Linked DNA regions of Alloalcanivorax dieselolei B5. The protein of the gene in region 2 binds, or shares a complex with, the protein of the main gene of each other region. Links are inferred from orthologs where the notes say so. Each region holds a gene or a part of one and is shown on either strand. Other genes may lie near its edges. The genes, in order: rpsJ and nusB.

Region 1 (8,773 bases), 3.3 Mb from region 2 along the record:
TCCGCTACTCTTTGCTTACCAGCTGGATTTAACCAGCCCGGGAACGTCACCACGCATCGCCGCTTCACGCAGTTTAATGCGGCTCAGGCCGAACTTGCGGTAGTAACCATGCGGACGGCCGGTAATGCGGCAGCGGTTACGCTGGCGAACCGAAGAAGAGTCCCGCGGCAGCTTCTGCAGCTCCAGCTGAGCCTCCCACTTCGCTTCGGGTTCCGCGTTGGGGTCCTGGATAACCGCTTTCAGCGCGGCACGCTTGGTGGCGTAACGCTGAACCAACTTGGCGCGCTTCGCCTCCCGGTTTTTCATAGAGACCTTTGCCATGACAAATCCTCTTAGCCTTTCAGCGGGAAGTTGAAGGCGCGCAGCAGCGCCCGTGCTTCGTCATCGGTCTTGGCTGTGGTGGTGATGGTGATATCCAGACCACGCAGCTTGTCGACCTTGTCGAAATCGATTTCCGGGAACACGATTTGCTCCCGCAGACCCATGGAGTAGTTGCCACGGCCGTCAAAGGACTTCGGGTTCAGACCCCGGAAGTCACGGACACGCGGGATTGCCACGGATACCAGGCGCTCCAGGAACTCGTACATACGACGGTTACGCAGGGTCACCTTGCAGCCAATCGGCCAACCTTCACGGATCTTGAAGCCCGCCACGGACTTACGTGCCTTGGTGACCAGCGGCTTCTGACCTGCGATGGCGGTCATATCCGACAGCGCACCTTCGATCGCCTTCCGGTCAGCAGCCGCTTCACCCACACCCATGTTCAGGGTGATCTTGGTGATGCGGGGCACCTCCATGACGTTCTTGTAACCGAACTCATCGCGGAGTTTCGCTACAATCTCTTCGTTGTAAACCTTCTTCAGATCACTCATGGTTCACCTAACCTCACGCGTCCAGCGCTTCGCCGTTGGACTTGAAGAACCGCACTTTTTTGCCGTCCTCGAAACGGACGCCGACACGATCGGCCTTCTGGGCCTTCGCATTCCAGATGGCCACATTGGAAGCATGGATACCCGCTTCCTGCTGAACAATGCCACCTTGAATACCGCGGTTAGGGTTGGCGCGAACGTGTTTTTTCACCATGTTCACACCGGAGACAAGAAGGCGGCCGTTAGGGAGCACGCGCTGCACCTGGCCCCGCTTACCTTTGTCCTTGCCCGCGATTACGATGACTTCGTCATTGCGCTTGATCTTGAGCATTGCCTTAACCCGCCTTTAAAGAACTTCCGGTGCCAGGGAGATGATCTTCATGAACTGGTCATTACGCAGTTCACGGGTCACCGGCCCAAAAATCCGGGTGCCGATCGGAGCCTTGTTGTTGTTCAACAGGACCGCGGCGTTTTCGTCAAAACGAATCACAGAACCATCGGGGCGACGCACACCACGACGGGTACGTACCACGACAGCGCTCATCACGTCGCCTTTTTTAACACGACCACGCGGAATCGCTTCCTTTACTGTGACCTTGATGATGTCACCAATGCCTGCATAGCGGCGGTGGGAGCCACCCAGCACCTTGATGCACTGCACTCGACGAGCACCGCTGTTATCGGCGACTTCGAGCATGGTTTCGGTCTGAATCATCGCTTACTCTCTCCAACTCCTGCCCTGTGCAGGCAGCCACAGCATTCTCTCATCAGGCCTGAACGGCCTGCTCCACTACGCTGACCAGCATCCAGCTTTTACGCTTGGACAGCGGACGGCATTCTTCGATGGTGACCAGGTCGCCTTCGCCACACTGGTTTTGCTCATCGTGAGCCATCAGTTTGGTAGAACGCTTGATGATCTTGCCATAAATGGGGTGCTGTACCCGGCGCTCAACCAATACGGTGATGGTCTTATCACCTTTACTGGAAATCACTTTACCGGTAACGGTCCGGCGCAGTTTCTGTTTCGACTCTGCCATGATTAGTTACCCTGTTTTTCCCGCAGAATGGTCTTCACACGTGCAATATCACGGCGGACCGTCCCAAGCTGATGGGTTTGGGAAAGCTGACCGGATGCTTTCTTCATGCGCAGCTTGAACTGTTGTTCCAGCAGCTCAAGGTGCTGCTCGCGCAACTGCTCAACACTTTTTTCTTTCAGTTCGCTCGCTTTCATGGCTTACATCACCGTCCGAGTCACGACACGGGTGCTGACCGGCAGCTTGGCCGCGGCCAGACGGAACGCTTCACGCGCCACGTCTTCGGAAACACCTTCCATTTCGTAGAGCATGCGGCCCGGCTGAATCTGGGCTACCCAGTACTCCACGCTACCTTTACCTTTACCCATCCGCACTTCGAGCGGCTTCTGGGTAATCGGCTTATCGGGGAAGACCCGAATCCAGATCTTACCGCCACGCTTGATGTGACGGGTCATGGCCCGACGAGCCGCTTCGATCTGACGCGCGGTGATCCGGCCACGGCCGGTGGCCTGCAGGCCGATGGTGCCAAAAGACACCTTGTTGCCGCGCTGTGCCAGGCCACGGTTACGGCCCTTATGAATTTTCCGGAATTTGGTACGCTTCGGCTGCAACATCGTTCGTTACCTTTTAACCACGGCCGCGTTTTTTCGCGCCCTTGGACTGCTTCTGCTCTTCCTGAACCTGCTCCATGCCACCAAGCACTTCGCCACGGAAGATCCAGACCTTCACACCGATGGTTCCGTAGGTGGTCTCAGCACGCACGTTGGCGTAATCGATGTCCGCACGCAGAGTATGCAGCGGCACGCGACCTTCACGGTACCATTCCGTACGAGCAATCTCGGCACCACCCAGACGACCAGAAAGCTGGACCCGAATACCTTGGGCACCGGCCTTGAGCGCGTTTTGCACCGCACGCTTCATAGCGCGGCGGAACATAACGCGGCGTTCGATCTGGCCAGCGATATTATCGGCTACCAGACGGGCATCCACATCGGGCTTACGCACTTCCTCGATGTTGATGTGCACCGGCACACCCATCTTGGCAGCGACGTCGCGACGCAGGCGCTCAACGTCCTCGCCCTTCTTGCCGATCACGATCCCCGGACGTGCCGTGGAGATGGTGATGCGAACGTTTTCGGACGGACGCTCGATCTTAATTCGGCTCACCGAGGCATTCTTGAGGCGCTTGAACAGATACTCACGCACCTCGAGATCGGTTACCAGGCAGTCAGCATAGGTCTTGGGACCCGCATACCACAGGGAGTTGTGCTCCTTGACGATGCCCAGACGAATACCGATCGGATGAACTTTCTGACCCATCTGGTTACTCCTGACCTTCCGAGACTTTTACAGTGATGTGGCAGGTACGCTTGAGAATGCGATCCGCCCGCCCTTTCGCGCGGGGCCGAATACGCTTCATCGACATGCCTTCATCCACGTAGATGGTGGATACTTTCAGCTCATCCACATCGGCGCCGTCGTTGTTTTCCGCGTTAGCAATCGCGGACTCCAGCACCTTCTTAACAATCTTGGCCGCCTTCTTGGGGCTAAAGGCGAGAACATTCAACGCCCTTTCCACCTCCAGACCTCGGATCTGGTCGGCCACCAGGCGGGCTTTCTGAGCCGAAATTCTTGCGCCCCGCAGACGGGCTGCAACTTCAGTCGCCATGGCTGTCACCTTATCGCTTAGCCTTTTTGTCCACGATATGCCCGCGGAAGTTACGGGTCAGGGCGAATTCGCCCAGCTTGTGGCCCACCATGTGCTCGGAAACCAATACCGGAACATGCTGACGGCCGTTATGTACCGCGATGGTCAAACCCACCATCTCCGGGATGATCATGGAGCGACGGGACCAGGTTTTGATCGGCTTACGGGAGCCGGCTTCCACCGCTTCTTCCACCTTCTTCAACAGGTGGTGATCCAGAAACGGACCTTTTTTCAGTGAACGTGGCACAGCCTGAACCTCTCTCTATCCCTTACTTACGACGGTCGCGCACAATCATCTTGGAGGTGCGCTTGTTGGTACGGGTTTTGTGGCCCTTGGTCGGTACACCCCAGGGGGTTACCGGATGACGGCCACCGGACGTACGCCCTTCACCACCACCATGGGGGTGATCCACGGGGTTCATGGCCACACCGCGAACAGTGGGTCGAACACCGCGCCAGCGGGTTGCGCCGGCCTTACCCAGCGAGCGCAGGCTGTGCTCACTGTTGGATACTTGCCCGATGGTGGCGCGGCACTCAGCGTGCACCTTACGCATTTCGCCGGAGCGCAAACGCAGGGTTACATACTGTCCATCCTTCGCCAGCAGCTGGACAGAAGTACCCGCGGAGCGAGCCAGCTGACCACCTTTACCGGGCTTCAGTTCCACATTGTGAATCGTGGAACCCAGCGGAATGTTGCGCAGCGGCAGAGCATTACCCACCTTGATCGGAGCATCTTCGCCGGACTGAACGCGGTCGCCGGCTTTCAGATCTTTCGGCGCCAAAATGTAACGACGCTCGCCATCCAGATACTTCACCAGCGCGATGTGCGCGGAACGGTTCGGATCGTATTCCAGACGCTCCACCACACCCTGGACACCGTCCTTATTACGACGGAAATCCACTACGCGGTATTTCTGCTTGTGACCACCACCTTTATGACGGGTGGTGATACGGCCGTTGTTGTTACGGCCGCCATTCTTGGCCTTGGCTTCCAGCAAGGGCGCGTAGGGAGCACCTTTGTGCAGCTCCTCGTTGACCACCTTTACGACAAAGCGGCGGCCCGGAGAAGTCGGCTTGGTCTTAACAATCGCCATGATTACTTACTCCCTTACCTTACTCAGCGCCCAGGAAGTCAATATCCTGGCCTTGTTCAAGGGATACGTAGGCCTTCTTCCAGTCGCTACGCTTACCGGCGACACGACCGAAGAACTTGCGCTTGCCTTTCACGTTCAGAGTCCGAACGTTGCGCACCTTGACCTCGAACAGAGCTTCCACGGCAGCTTTGATTTCCGCTTTGGTAGCGTCTTTTGCCACTTTGAAAGCGAAGGCATTGCTACTCTCGGTCGCGTCGGTGGCCTTTTCGGAAAAGTGCGGTGCAAGCAGCACTTTTAAAATGCGCTCTTTGTTCATGCCAGCGCCTCCTCAAGTTTCTTCAGAGCCGGCACGGTCACCAGCACCTTGTCAAAGGCGATCAGGCTGACCGGATCCACACCGCTGGCATCGCGGATGTCGACCTTCGGCAGGTTACGAGCTGCCAAATACAGGTTCTCATCCACATCATCAGTCACGATGAGAACATTGCTCAGGTTCAGATCCTTGAGCTTGGCGGCCACCTGCTTGGTTTTCGGGGTGTCGACGGAGAAGTCGTCCACCACAACCAGGCGTTCCTGGCGAACCAGCTCGGACAAAATGCAGCGCAGCGCGCCACGGTACATTTTGCGGTTTACTTTCTGTGAGTGGTCACGGGGCACCGCGGCAAATGTTTTGCCGCCGCCACGCCACAGCGGGCTACGAATGGTACCGGCGCGAGCGCGGCCGGTGCCTTTCTGCCGCCAGGGCTTACGACCACCACCACTGACATCGGAGCGGCTTTTCTGCGCTTTGGAACCCTGACGGGTGCCTGCCAGATAAGCAGTCACAACCTGATGAACCAGAGGCTCGTTGAAGTCTTTGCCGAAGGCGACTTCAGACACAGTAACGGTACCTCCAGAGGCGGTATTGAGATTCATCCTCTATTCCTCTTTCAGGCCTTCGCCTTCACTGCCGGGATCACGATCACATCACCACCGGCCGCGCCGGGGACCGCACCCTTAACCAGCAACAGATTCTTTTCCACGTCCACGCGCACGACTTCCAGATTCTGAACCGTCACACGCTCGGCACCCATGTGGCCCGCCATTTTCTTGCCCTTGAATACGCGGCCCGGGGTTTGGTTCTGACCAATGGAACCCGGAGCACGGTGGGACAGAGAGTTACCGTGGGTGGCGTCCTGAGTACGGAAATTCCAACGCTTAACCGTACCGGCGAAACCTTTACCTTTAGAGGTACCGGTCACGTCCACGATCTGGCCAGCCTCGAACACTTCCAGGGTCAGCTCACCGCCCACCTGCAGGTCGCCCGCCGGAGCGCGAAATTCACCCACAGTGCGGCCAGCTTCGACGCCCGCTTTGCCGAAGTGGCCCGCCATTGGCTTGGTCACTCGGTTTGCGCGGCGTTCGCCCACCGTCACTTGCACGGCCTCGTAGCCATCTGTCTCTTCGGTCTTAATCTGGCTCACCCGATTCGGGGACACTTCAATCACGGTCACCGGAACACTGACACCTTCTTCAGTGAACACCCGGGTCATCCCGCATTTTCGACCGATTACACCAATCGCCATTGTCTACCTCTTCACAACCTGTTGCGGCCAGGCCGCACGTTGTTGTCTCAGGCTGAGTTATCCCAGGCTGATCTGCACATCCACACCAGCGGCCAGATCCAGCTTCATCAGTGCGTCCACGGTCTTGTCCGTGGGCTCCACGATGTCCACCATCCGCTTGTGGGTACGGATCTCGTACTGATCCCGCGCATCTTTGTTAACGTGCGGAGAGACCAGCACCGTAAACCGTTCTTTACGTGTGGGCAGAGGGATCGGACCCTGTACCTGCGCACCCGTGCGTTTTGCCGTATCCACGATCTCCTGGGCGGACTGATCGATCAGGCGATGATCAAAAGCCTTGAGACGGATTCGGATTCTCTGGCTAGCCATAGCTAACAAACTCCAGACTGTTTCGAACCATACTTTAGATGGCAAAAAGCCCGCCCATCCTTCTCATCCGAAGGAGGTGGGTGTCAAAACAAGCCCGGGAACGATGCCCCGGTTGATCGTGCCCTTTCCAGTATTAACACTGGAAAGAGGGCGCAAAGTATATAGACAAAAGAAGACCGGGGCAAGCCCCGGCCTCAATTTATCTTACTCTACGATCTTGGCCACCACGCCGGCGCCAACGGTACGGCCACCTTCGCGGATCGCGAAGCGCAGACCGTCTTCCATGGCGATCGGTGCGATCAGCTCAACGTCCATCTGCACGTTATCGCCCGGCATCACCATCTCGGTGCCTTCCGGCAGCGTACAGGCACCGGTCACGTCGGTGGTACGGAAGTAGAACTGCGGACGGTAGCCGTTGAAGAACGGAGTGTGACGACCGCCTTCGTCCTTGCCCAGCACGTACACCTCGGCAACGAACTTGGTGTGCGGGGTGATCGATCCCGGCTTCGCCAGAACCTGACCACGCTCCACTTCGTCACGCTTGGTGCCACGCAGCAGCACGCCAACGTTCTCACCCGCGCGGCCTTCGTCCAGCAGCTTGCGGAACATCTCAACACCGGTACAGGTGGTCTTGGTGGTATCTTTGATACCCACAATCTCGATCTCTTCACCCACCTTGATGATGCCACGCTCCACACGACCGGTTACCACGGTACCGCGGCCGGAGATGGAGAACACATCCTCGATCGGCATCAGGAACGGCAGGTCCACCGCACGCTCCGGCTCCGGAATGTACTCGTCCAGCGTTTCCACCAGCTTCTGTACCGCCGGCATGCCGATCTCGCTGGTGTCGCCTTCCAGCGCTTTCAGAGCGGAACCCTTGATGATCGGGGTGTCGTCGCCCGGGAAGTCGTAGTCGCTCAGCAGCTCACGCACTTCCATTTCAACCAGTTCCAGCAGCTCTTCATCGTCCACCATGTCCGCTTTGTTCAGGAACACAACGATGTACGGCACGCCCACCTGGCGAGACAGCAGAATGTGCTCCCGCGTTTGCGGCATCGGGCCGTCCGCCGCGGACACCACCAGAATCGCGCCGTCCATCTGCGCCGCGCCGGTGATCATGTTCTTCACGTAGTCGGCGTGACCCGGGCAGTCAACGTGCGCGTAGTGACGGGTCGGAGAGTCGTACTCCACGTGGGAGGTCGCGATCGTAATACCACGCTCACGCTCTTCCGGGGCGTTATCGATCTGATCGAAGGCGCTCGCCGAACCAGAACCCCACACCTCGAAGCACACCCGCGTCAAAGCGGCCGTCAGCGTCGTCTTACCATGGTCAACGTGACCAATCGTGCCCACGTTTACGTGCGGTTTATTACGTTCAAACTTTTCCTTTGCCACGGTTCTATACCTTTACAAATTCACCGTAAATTTAAGATTTCTTGCCGCTGATCACGTCTTCGGCAATATTGCGCGGAGCCTCGGAGTACTTCAGGAACTCCATGGAGTAGCTGGCACGCCCCTGGGACATGGAACGCACGTCGGTGGCGTAGCCGAACATCTCGGACAGCGGCACCTCGGCGCGAATCACTTTGCCGGAGACGGTGTCATCCATACCCTGGACGGTACCACGACGACGGTTCAGGTCACCCATCACGTCACCCATGTACTCTTCCGGAGTGACCACTTCCACTTTCATGATCGGCTCCAGCAGGACCGCGCCGGCTTCCTTGGCGGCATTACGCACCGCCAGGCCACCCGCCATGCGGAAGGCGTTCTCGTTGGAATCCACTTCGTGGTAGGAGCCATCATACAGAATGGCCTTCACACCCAGGATCGGATAACCAGCGAGCACGCCAGACTGCAGCTGCTCATCGATACCCTTCTGGATCGCGCCAAAGTATTCCTTCGGCACCACACCACCATGGATTTGTTCCTCGAACTGGAACTCCTCGTCCCGGTCGATCGGCTCGAACTTAACCTTGACGTGACCATACTGGCCACGACCACCGGACTGCTTGACGAACTTGCCTTCAACGTCGGCGGGCTTGGTGAAGGTTTCACGGTACGCCACCTGCGGCGCGCCCACGTTTGCTTCCACCTTGAACTCGCGCTTCATGCGGTCAACGATGATGTC
Region 2 (8,798 bases):
CCTGGTATGGGACGTCGGCCATCAGTGTTATCCGCACAAGATTCTCACCGGGCGCCGCGAAGCACTGACCAGTATCCGTCAGCGGCATGGCCTGTCCGGCTTTCCCAAGCGTAGCGAATCCCCCTATGACACCTTCGGCGTGGGCCATTCATCCACCTCGGTCAGCGCCGCCCTGGGCATGGCTCTGGGCGCCCGCCAGGGGGACAAGGACCGGCGTACCGTGGCGGTGATCGGCGATGGCGCCATGACCGCCGGGCAGGCGTTCGAGGCTCTCAGCCACGCCGCCCACACCCGCGCCAATCTGCTGGTCATCCTCAACGACAACACCATGTCCATCGGCCACAACGTGGGCGGTCTGGCCAACTATTTCGCCCGCATCTGGGCCTCCAAGACCTATATCGCGCTGCGCGAAGGGGGCAAGAAAGTGCTGTCGGCGATGCCGGCGGCCTGGGATTTCGTGCGTCGCACCGAGGAGAGCATGAAGAACATGGTGAGCCCGGACATGCTGTTCGAGGCCATCGGTTTCAACTACATCGGCCCCATCGACGGCCACGACCTGGACGAGCTCACCGCCACCCTGGAGAACATGCGTGACCTGGAAGGGCCGCAGCTTCTGCACGTGTACACCACCAAGGGCAAGGGCTTCGCTCCCGCCGAGGCGGACCCGGTGGGCTATCACGCGCTCAACAAGATCGAGCCCAAAGCCAAGGTGGAAGTGGCCAAACCGGCCAAGGCCAAAGGCCCGAAATACCAGGACGTGTTTGGCCAGTGGCTGTGCGACATGGCCGAGCGCGATCCACGGGTGGTGGGAATTACCCCGGCCATGTGCGAGGGCTCGGGCATGGTGGCGTTCCGTGACCGTTTCCCGGACCGCTATCACGACGTGGCGATCTGCGAACAGCACGCGGTAACACTGGGCGCCGGTCTCGCCTGCGAAGGCCAGAAACCGGTAGTGGCGATCTACTCCACCTTCCTGCAACGGGGCTACGACCAGTTGATCCACGATGTCGCCCTGCAGGATCTGGATGTGACGTTTGGCCTGGATCGCGCCGGCATCGTTGGTGAGGATGGCGCCACCCACGGCGGTGTTTTCGACCTGGCCTACCTGCGCACCGTACCCAACATGGTGATCGCCGCGCCCAGCGATGAAAACGAATGCCGGCAACTGCTCTACACCGCCTGGCTGCACCAGGGACCGGCGGCGGTCCGCTATCCCCGCGGCACCGGCCCCGGCGCCATTATTGAAGACAACATGACACCGTTGCCACTGGGCAAAAGCCGGGTGCTGCGGGAAGGCAAGGGACCGGTGACGATTTTGTCCTTCGGTGCTCTGGGCGAAGCTGCCCGCGAGGCGGGCGAGGCCCTGGACGCCACTGTTCTCGACATGCGCTGGGTCAAGCCGCTGGACCGCGACGCGATCCTCGGCGCGGCCACCAGCCACACCCTGCTGGTCACCCTGGAAGATCATCAACGCATGGGCGGTGCCGGCTCCGCGGTGAATGAGCTGCTCATGGATGAAGGCGTGGTAATGCCGGTGCTGAATCTGGCGCTACCGGACGAATTCGTCCACCACGGCAAGCGGGAAGCGCTGCTGGCCGACCACGGCCTGGATGCCGCCGGGGTCGAGCGTCAGATTCGGGACCGTTTGCAGCGACTGGACGCGGCCCTGCCCAATCGGGCGTAAACGGGGCATTCGCTGCCAACAGAAGGGGCTACGGAGCCGCTGTAGGAGCTTGCCTGCAAGCGAATATCCCAACGCCGAAGGCCATATTCGCCAGCAGGCTGGCTCCCACAGTTTGCGCCATAAACAGTCACGGCGATGGCGAACGCCGCTGCCCAATGGCGCGAAACAACCACAGCACCACCAGCGCCATCGCCCCGGCGATCAGATCATCCGCGACAATGCCCCAACCGCCGGGCAAGGCGTGATCCGCCCAGCCCACCGGCCCGGCCTTGATCACATCGAAGAGACGGAACAGCACAAACCCGGCGGTCCCCCACCACCAGCGCCGGGGCAGACCGGCCAGCGCCAGCCACAGGCCGGTCCATTCGTCCCAGACCACGGCCGACGGATCATGCAGCCCCAACCGGCTGCTGGTACTGCCGCAGATCCACACTCCGGCCAGACTCAACGCCAATACCAACAGCAAGTACCAGGGCACCGGCAAACGCGCCAGCCACCACCACAATAGCAACGCCAGTGCGCTGCCGGCGGTGCCCGGCGCCACTGGCGACAACCCCGAGCCGAAACCGAAAGCAAGCCAATGGACCGGATTGGCGATATCCATGGTTATATATCCATACCGCTAAAAGTGACGCCAGCCGCCCGGCTCCGCGTCGCTCACCCGCCCATCGGGATAATGCAATTGCACCCCCCCGCCATCGGTGATCCGGCCGATGGCCCGGGCCCCTTCCGGGACCGCGACACCGGCCGGCCAGGTAAACAACAGACCATAATCATCGCCGCCGGACAGCTGCAACGCCCAGCGGTCTTCCGCCTCCAGCGCCGCCAGTTCGTCGTTCACCGGCAGGTCCGCCAGCACCAGCTCCGCCCCCAGGTCACCGCTGGCGCTCAGAATATGCCCCAGATCTTGCAGCAGGCCGTCGGACACATCGAGAGCGGCACCGGCACGCCCGGCCAGCGCCGCGCCCCACTCCAACGCGGGGCGCGGGCGGGCAAAATGCCGCGCGCTTTGCGAATCGCGCATACCGGCCCGCCAGTGACGCAGCCCCAGCCCGCCCAGCCCGGGCGCACCGGTCACCGCCAGAGTTTGGCCCGGCCGCGCGCCATCCCGGCGCAACGCGCGCCCCGGCAATACCGAGCCGGTGGCTTGGATGGCGATATTCAAGGGCCCCCGGGTCACGTCGCCGCCCACCAGAGAGATACCGGCCTGATCGGCCAGTTCGAACAGGCCGGCGCTGAAATCGCGCAACCAGTCCGGATCGGCTTGCGGCAAGGTCAGGGACAACAGAAACCAGCGGGGCGTGGCGCCCATGGCGGCGAGATCCGACAGGTTCACCGCCAGGCAGCGGTAACCGATATCGGCGGCGGGCATATCCTCGGGGAAATGACGACCGGCGACACTGGTGTCCAACGTCATCACCAGTTGCTCACCGGCCGGCGGCGACAGCAGGGCGGCGTCATCGCCGGGGCCGAGGACCACGTCCTCGCCCTGGCGATGATGAAAGTAGCGGCGGATGAGAGCGAACTCGTCCATGCCAGCTCCTGTTCATGAACGAAAGGTCAGGAAAGGCGCGTCAGGAGGGCGGCTGATCGTCGGGCGCGGCACCGCCGGGCCGGGTTTCCGCCGCGCGCGCCCGGCGGGCCAGCTTGTCCAGAACCCCATTGACGTACTTGAAGGAATCATCGGCACCGAACACCTTGGCCAGTTCGATACCTTCGTTGATCACCACCCGATAAGGCACGTCCAGGCGTTCTCGCAGTTCGAAGGCACCGATCCGCAGGATCACCTTCTCCACCTGGGACAACTCTTCCACCCGGCGGTCCAGAAAGGGCCTCAGCGATTCGTCCAGGTCAGTGACCCGGGCGGGCACGCCGTGGAGCAGATCATGAAAATAGCTTCGATCGACCTTGCTCATGTCGTTCTGGGCCAAAAACTGAGCCTCGATATCGCTCAGCGTGGTCCCCGCCAGTTGCCATTGGTACAGCGCCTGCAAGGCGTAACGCCGGGCCTTGCGGCGGGCGGCGGGGGTGGAGGACGAAGCGGGAGTGGTCATTAAAGGGCCTTGAACAGAGAAACCATTTCCAGAGCGGACAAGGCAGCTTCCGCGCCTTTATTGCCCGCCTTGGTACCGCTGCGCTCGATGGCCTGTTCGATGCTGTCCACGGTAAGGACACCGAACGCCACCGGCACACCGGTGCTGTTTTGTACCGCGGCGATGCCTTTGGCGGCTTCACCGGCGACGTACTCGAAATGCGCGGTACCACCGCGGATCACCGCGCCGAGGGCGATGACGGCGTCGTAGTCCCGCTTCTCCAGCACTTTCTTCACCGCCACCGGCAGCTCCCAGGCCCCCGGCACGCGAATGATTTCAATATCGGCGCGTTCCACGCCGTGCCGCACCAGAGTGTCCACGGCGCCGGCCAGCAGCGCTTCCACCACGAAGCTGTTGAAACGCGCCACCACCAGGGCATAACGGCCGCCCACATTGCTCAAGGTGCCTTCAAAGGTTTTGATGTCTTGCATGATTCCATCCTGCTAACCCACCGCACCGGGTAACGCCGGTGCTTACGGTGGTGTCTACTGATGGCCGGACGCCAGACGCCCGACGCCTCACGCTTTTGAGGTTCAGCGTCTCGCGTCCGGCTTCTCGCGTCCAGCGTCTACTGTTCCGCTTCCACGTATTCCACGATCTCCAGGCCGAAGCCGGACAACGCGTTGAACTTCATTGGCGAGCTGAGCAGGCGCATTTTACGCACGCCCAGCGCGGTCAGAATCTGCGAGCCGGTGCCGATGTTGCGGTAGGCCCGGGACTGCCCCTTCGGCTGCGTGGCGGTGCCATCAAAAAACGCCTCGATCCGATTCAGGGTCGGTGCCGCCGACTCGTCGTCCTGACCGAGAATGATCACCACCGCGCACTCCGCCCGGGACACGGCATCCAGCACCCGGTGCATGTTCCAGCCGGTACGGCCGTCGATCTTGGCGCTCATCAGGTCCCGCAGCGGGTCCACCTGATGCACCCTGACCGTTACTTCCCGGTCCTCGGTGATCTCGCCTTTTACCAGCGCCACGTGTACGTGCCCGTCCACCGTGTCGCGGAATGCCACCAGGCGGAAGTCGCCGTACCAGGTCGCCAGCGGGTGCTCGCTGACCTGTTCCACGGTCTGTTCATTGAGGGCACGGTACTGGATCAGGTCGGCGATGGTGCCGATCTTGAGGCCGTGCTCCTGAGCGAACGCCTCCAGATCCGGCCGCCGGGCCATGGAGCCGTCTTCGTTCATCACTTCGCAGATGACCCCCGCCGGCTGGCACCCCGCCATCATCGCCAGATCACAGGAGGCCTCGGTGTGGCCGGCGCGGCGCAATACACCGCCGGGCTCCGCCATTAACGGAAAGATATGTCCGGGCTGGACGATATCGGACGCCTTGGCATCGCGGGCGGCGGCGGCCTGCACGGTGCGCGCCCGGTCCGCGGCGGAAATGCCGGTGGTGACGCCCTCACGGGCTTCGATGGAGACGGTGAACTTAGTACCGAAACCACTGCCGTTGGCGCGCACCATGAGCGGCAGATCAAGTTGCTCGCAGCGTTCCTTGGACATGGGCATGCAAATCAGCCCGCGCCCGTATTTGGCCATGAAGTTGATCGCCTCGGCGGTCACGTGCTCGGCCGCCATCACCAGGTCGCCTTCGTTTTCCCGGTCTTCATCGTCCATCAGGATCACCATCCGGCCCTGGCGGATATCCTCGATCAGTTCTTCAACGCTGTTGAGCTGCATAAAAATTCGCCTTCAAGCTGACACGCAACACGCTTACACGCGAATCCAGGAGGGTGCGTGCATACGGGGAGAACCAGTGTTACTTCACAAACCCGTGTTCCGCCAACATCGCCATGGTGATGCCGCCGGAACCGGGCTCGGCCGCCCGTTCGCCGAGCAGCAACCGCTCCAGGTAACGAGCAATGATATCAACTTCCAGGTTCACTGGCGTGCCCGCTTTCCAGTCCTGAATGGTGGTCACGTCCTGGGTGTGGGGAATGATGTTGAGGGAGAACACCCGGCCATCCACCTCGTTCACGGTGAGGCTGATGCCATCCACTGTAATCGAGCCCTTCTTGGCGATATAACGAGCCAGCTCCGCCGGCGCTTCGATGTCGATGCGCACGGATCGGGCATCGGGGGTCAGGGATACTACCTTGCCAAGACCGTCCACATGGCCACTGACCAAATGACCGCCCATACGCGTGGAGGGCGTCATCGCCTTCTCCAGATTGACCCGGCTGCCCGCCTTGAGCTGTTGCAGTGAGGTCAGCGCCAGGGTTTCGCCGGAGACATCGGCGGAAAAGGTGTCGCCGCCGACCAGTTCGGTCACGGTCAGACACACGCCATTGACGGCAATGGAGTCGCCCAGCCGCACATCGGCGAAATCCAGGTCGGCGCTCCGGATGCGCAGGGTCACGTCACCGTTGCTGGGAATCAGGGCGGCGATATGGCCCTGGGCCTCGATAATACCTGTAAACATGGTGGTACCTCTGAATGATCCGGGCGGACAGGGACGGACCGCCGCGAAGGCGCAAGAGCCCGTTTAAGGTCTCTACGGCGCGGCAAATGATAAACGCCCAGGGGGCTGGAGCCAAATCCGGCGCGCTCAACGATGCCCGGGATAGCCCTCGGGGTAGTTGGGCAGATCATCGTCGATCCGCCACCAATTGGCCTTGGAGGCGGTGAAGAAATGCCAGGCCGGGCGCACATCCAGCGGCTCGTTGATCAGACCGGCGCGGATCCGCACCACATCCGGCAGATCGGCCCGGCGGCTGAACAGCGGCGAACCACAGTGGCCGCAGAACACCCGCTCCTTGCCCGGGGTAGACTCAAAGCCCTTCAATAGCGCCTCTCCGGCGTCCAGCAGGAAGGCGCTGGTCGAGACCGGAATGTTGGTGGCGAAGGGCGTGCCCTGAGCATGCCGGCATTGGGCGCAATGGCAGACCTGCACCGACGCCAGTTCCCCCTTGATGCGAAACCGCACTCCGCCGCATAAACATTGTCCCGTGTACATTGCCGTTCCTCTTCCTCTGCTAGTCTTCGTCATCCCGTCCCCGCCAGCGTTGACCGCAGTCAATACACTGGTATTCACGACGGCGAAACGGCAACGGCAGGCTGAACAGGAAAAACCCCACCATCGCCACCCGCCAGCGCATCTTCAGTTCACTGCCGGTGAGGCCGCCGCAGCGTGGACAGCGGGGGCGGTCGGCCTCGGGCTCGTCCAGTTCAAAGGCCCCTTCGGCCAGTTCACCAAGCACCGTCCGGGCCCGCTCCGCATCCGCCTCGGCCACCTGCAATTTGACTCCGCCCAGGGCATTGGACAAAGCCCAGTTGGCCCAGACGTGGTGCTCGTGCACCACTTCCGCCTGAATCCCTTCCGCTTGCAGGCGACCGCGGGCCAGATGGGCTTGCAGCGGATCGGTATAAGCAGCGACGGTGATCATTGGCATTGGCATTGACGGCGGAGACGGGCTCCAGTGTTGCCGCGCGCCTCCCGCAACACAAGAGCCGGATGCCAGAACCTCGCGGCCCTTTGCTTATTACCGGGCCTGCCCTCCTATTGATCAGGCGCAAGCCGGCACCGTCTCCCGGCTCCACTGGAGCTCATCCACCAGGGCATCCACCCGGGACAGCGCATCGGCGATGGACGCTTCCAGGCGCTCGCCGCCCTCCTCCTGGTGTTCAATGGCGATTTCGTGGAAACGTTCAATGCCGATGAAACCCAGCGCGGTGCGAATACTCGCTTCCAGATGGTTTAAATGCGCCAGCGGCCCGCCGGGATTCATGCCGAAGCCTCCCCGTGAGGACAGAATCACCGCACGGCGGGGCCGGTCGGCAAGCAGCGGAGTGAACGGGTCCTCCAGATTGGACGGATCGAAATCCACCGTCCGCCCGACCCGCACGATGTTGTCGATCCAGGCCTTGAAGGCGGCGGGATAGCTGAAGTTATACATGGGCACCCCCAGCACCAGAATGTCCGCATCCAGCACTTCCTGAACCAGGGCGTCACTTTCCGCCAGCACCTCCCGCATCCAGGGCTGATGACGGTCCGGGGCGGTAAACGCGGCCTGGATCCACTCCACCGTGGTCAGCGCCGGTGGCCGGGCGCCGATATCCCGGCGCATCACCGCATCTCCAGACCGCTGGCGGCGCCATTGGGAGACGAAATGGTCGGTCAGACGGCGGGTATGGGAGCCGTGCTCGTCGGTCCCTGAACGGCCGGGACGGGGGCTGGCATCGAGATGCAATAAAGCGGTCATGGTCCTGCTCCTTCATGAATGAGGTTAATTCAGTCTTTGTTGACACGAACCCCATAAAGCCAGAGCCTGATAACCGCGACAAACGACGTTTATTTGTCGATTCTGACAAATAAAACTCAACCATCTTACCATCAAGTAAGGCAGCATCCATGAGTGCCCGACACCTGCCCCCGCTGTCCGCCCTGCGCGCCTTCGAAGCGACCGCACGTCTGCGCAGCGCCAAGAAAGCCGCCGAGGAGCTGTCGGTAACGCCCACGGCGATCAGCCACCAGTTGCGACAACTGGAAGAGCATCTTGGCGTGCCCTTGTTCATACGCCGCCCGCGGCAACTGACTCTCACCGCCCAGGGGCAGGCGCTGCGGGCGGTATGCACCGACGCCTTCGATGCGATTGATGACGTGGCGTCACGATTGCGACAGACACCACAGCGACAAAGCGTCACCCTGTCCACCATCCCGTCGGTGGCGGCGCGCTGGCTGCTGCCCAATGTCTGTTATCTGAGAGAAAAGCAGCCGGACCTGAATCTGAGCCTTCAGGTGACTTATGACGTTCTACCACTGGATGGCATCGCCGCCGACATGGCGATCCGCTATGGCCATGGCCCATGGCCCGGACTGGAAGCGGAAAAGCTGTTCGATAACGTCTTCATTCCCATCTGCAGTCCGGCGCTGGGCATCAGCCAGCACAGCGACCTGCATCATCACACTCTGCTGCACTACCACCCCACCACCGCTTCCGGCGCGGCGCTGGGCTGGCCCGCCTGGCAAAAACTGGCCGGGGTAGCGGGGCTGGATATCGATGCCGGTCTGGCGCTCTCG

The links.
Region 1: the proteins of nusB (region 2) and rpsJ are in contact, whole or in part, in a solved structure (PDB 3D3B), measured with the Escherichia coli proteins. The link is inferred for Alloalcanivorax dieselolei B5 from one-to-one orthologs.

The regions. Positions count from the first base shown.
Region 1 is NC_018691.1:4,196,270-4,205,042, forward strand. The notes cover bases 4,984-7,870. They hold rpsJ (30S ribosomal protein S10), read right to left. Parts: upstream 6,640-7,870; coding sequence 6,328-6,639; downstream 4,984-6,327. Other genes in these bases: rplW (50S ribosomal protein L23), read right to left, coding at 4,984-5,021; rplD (50S ribosomal protein L4), read right to left, coding at 5,018-5,620; rplC (50S ribosomal protein L3), read right to left, coding at 5,635-6,270; tuf (elongation factor Tu), read right to left, coding at 6,844-7,870. Outside these bases: rpsN (30S ribosomal protein S14), read right to left, coding at 16-321; rplE (50S ribosomal protein L5), read right to left, coding at 333-872; rplX (50S ribosomal protein L24), read right to left, coding at 886-1,200; rplN (50S ribosomal protein L14), read right to left, coding at 1,216-1,584; rpsQ (30S ribosomal protein S17), read right to left, coding at 1,637-1,906; rpmC (50S ribosomal protein L29), read right to left, coding at 1,909-2,100; rplP (50S ribosomal protein L16), read right to left, coding at 2,104-2,517; rpsC (30S ribosomal protein S3), read right to left, coding at 2,531-3,223; rplV (50S ribosomal protein L22), read right to left, coding at 3,228-3,572; rpsS (30S ribosomal protein S19), read right to left, coding at 3,583-3,858; rplB (50S ribosomal protein L2), read right to left, coding at 3,881-4,705; more of rplW, read right to left, coding at 4,725-4,983; more of tuf, read right to left, coding at 7,871-8,037; fusA (elongation factor G), read right to left, coding at 8,069-8,773. UniProt on the Escherichia coli protein: Involved in the binding of tRNA to the ribosomes. Part of the processive rRNA transcription and antitermination complex (rrnTAC). The complex forms an RNA-chaperone ring around the RNA exit tunnel of RNA polymerase (RNAP).
Region 2 is NC_018691.1:917,430-926,227, reverse strand. What follows is about bases 1,999-4,910. They hold nusB (transcription antitermination factor NusB), read right to left. Parts: upstream 3,739-4,910; coding sequence 3,259-3,738; downstream 1,999-3,258. Other genes in these bases: ribBA (bifunctional 3,4-dihydroxy-2-butanone-4-phosphate synthase/GTP cyclohydrolase II), read right to left, coding at 4,346-4,910; ribH (6,7-dimethyl-8-ribityllumazine synthase), read right to left, coding at 3,738-4,208; thiL (thiamine-phosphate kinase), read right to left, coding at 2,307-3,218; B5T_RS04250 (phosphatidylglycerophosphatase A family protein), read right to left, coding at 1,999-2,288. In the rest of the region: dxs (1-deoxy-D-xylulose-5-phosphate synthase), read left to right, coding at 1-1,684; more of B5T_RS04250, read right to left, coding at 1,812-1,998; more of ribBA, read right to left, coding at 4,911-5,458; B5T_RS04225 (riboflavin synthase), read right to left, coding at 5,538-6,200; B5T_RS04220 (GFA family protein), read right to left, coding at 6,327-6,734; B5T_RS04215 (putative signal transducing protein), read right to left, coding at 6,754-7,164; B5T_RS04210 (FMN-dependent NADH-azoreductase), read right to left, coding at 7,285-7,980; B5T_RS04205 (LysR substrate-binding domain-containing protein), read left to right, coding at 8,130-8,798. UniProt on the Escherichia coli protein: Part of the processive rRNA transcription and antitermination complex (rrnTAC). The complex forms an RNA-chaperone ring around the RNA exit tunnel of RNA polymerase (RNAP).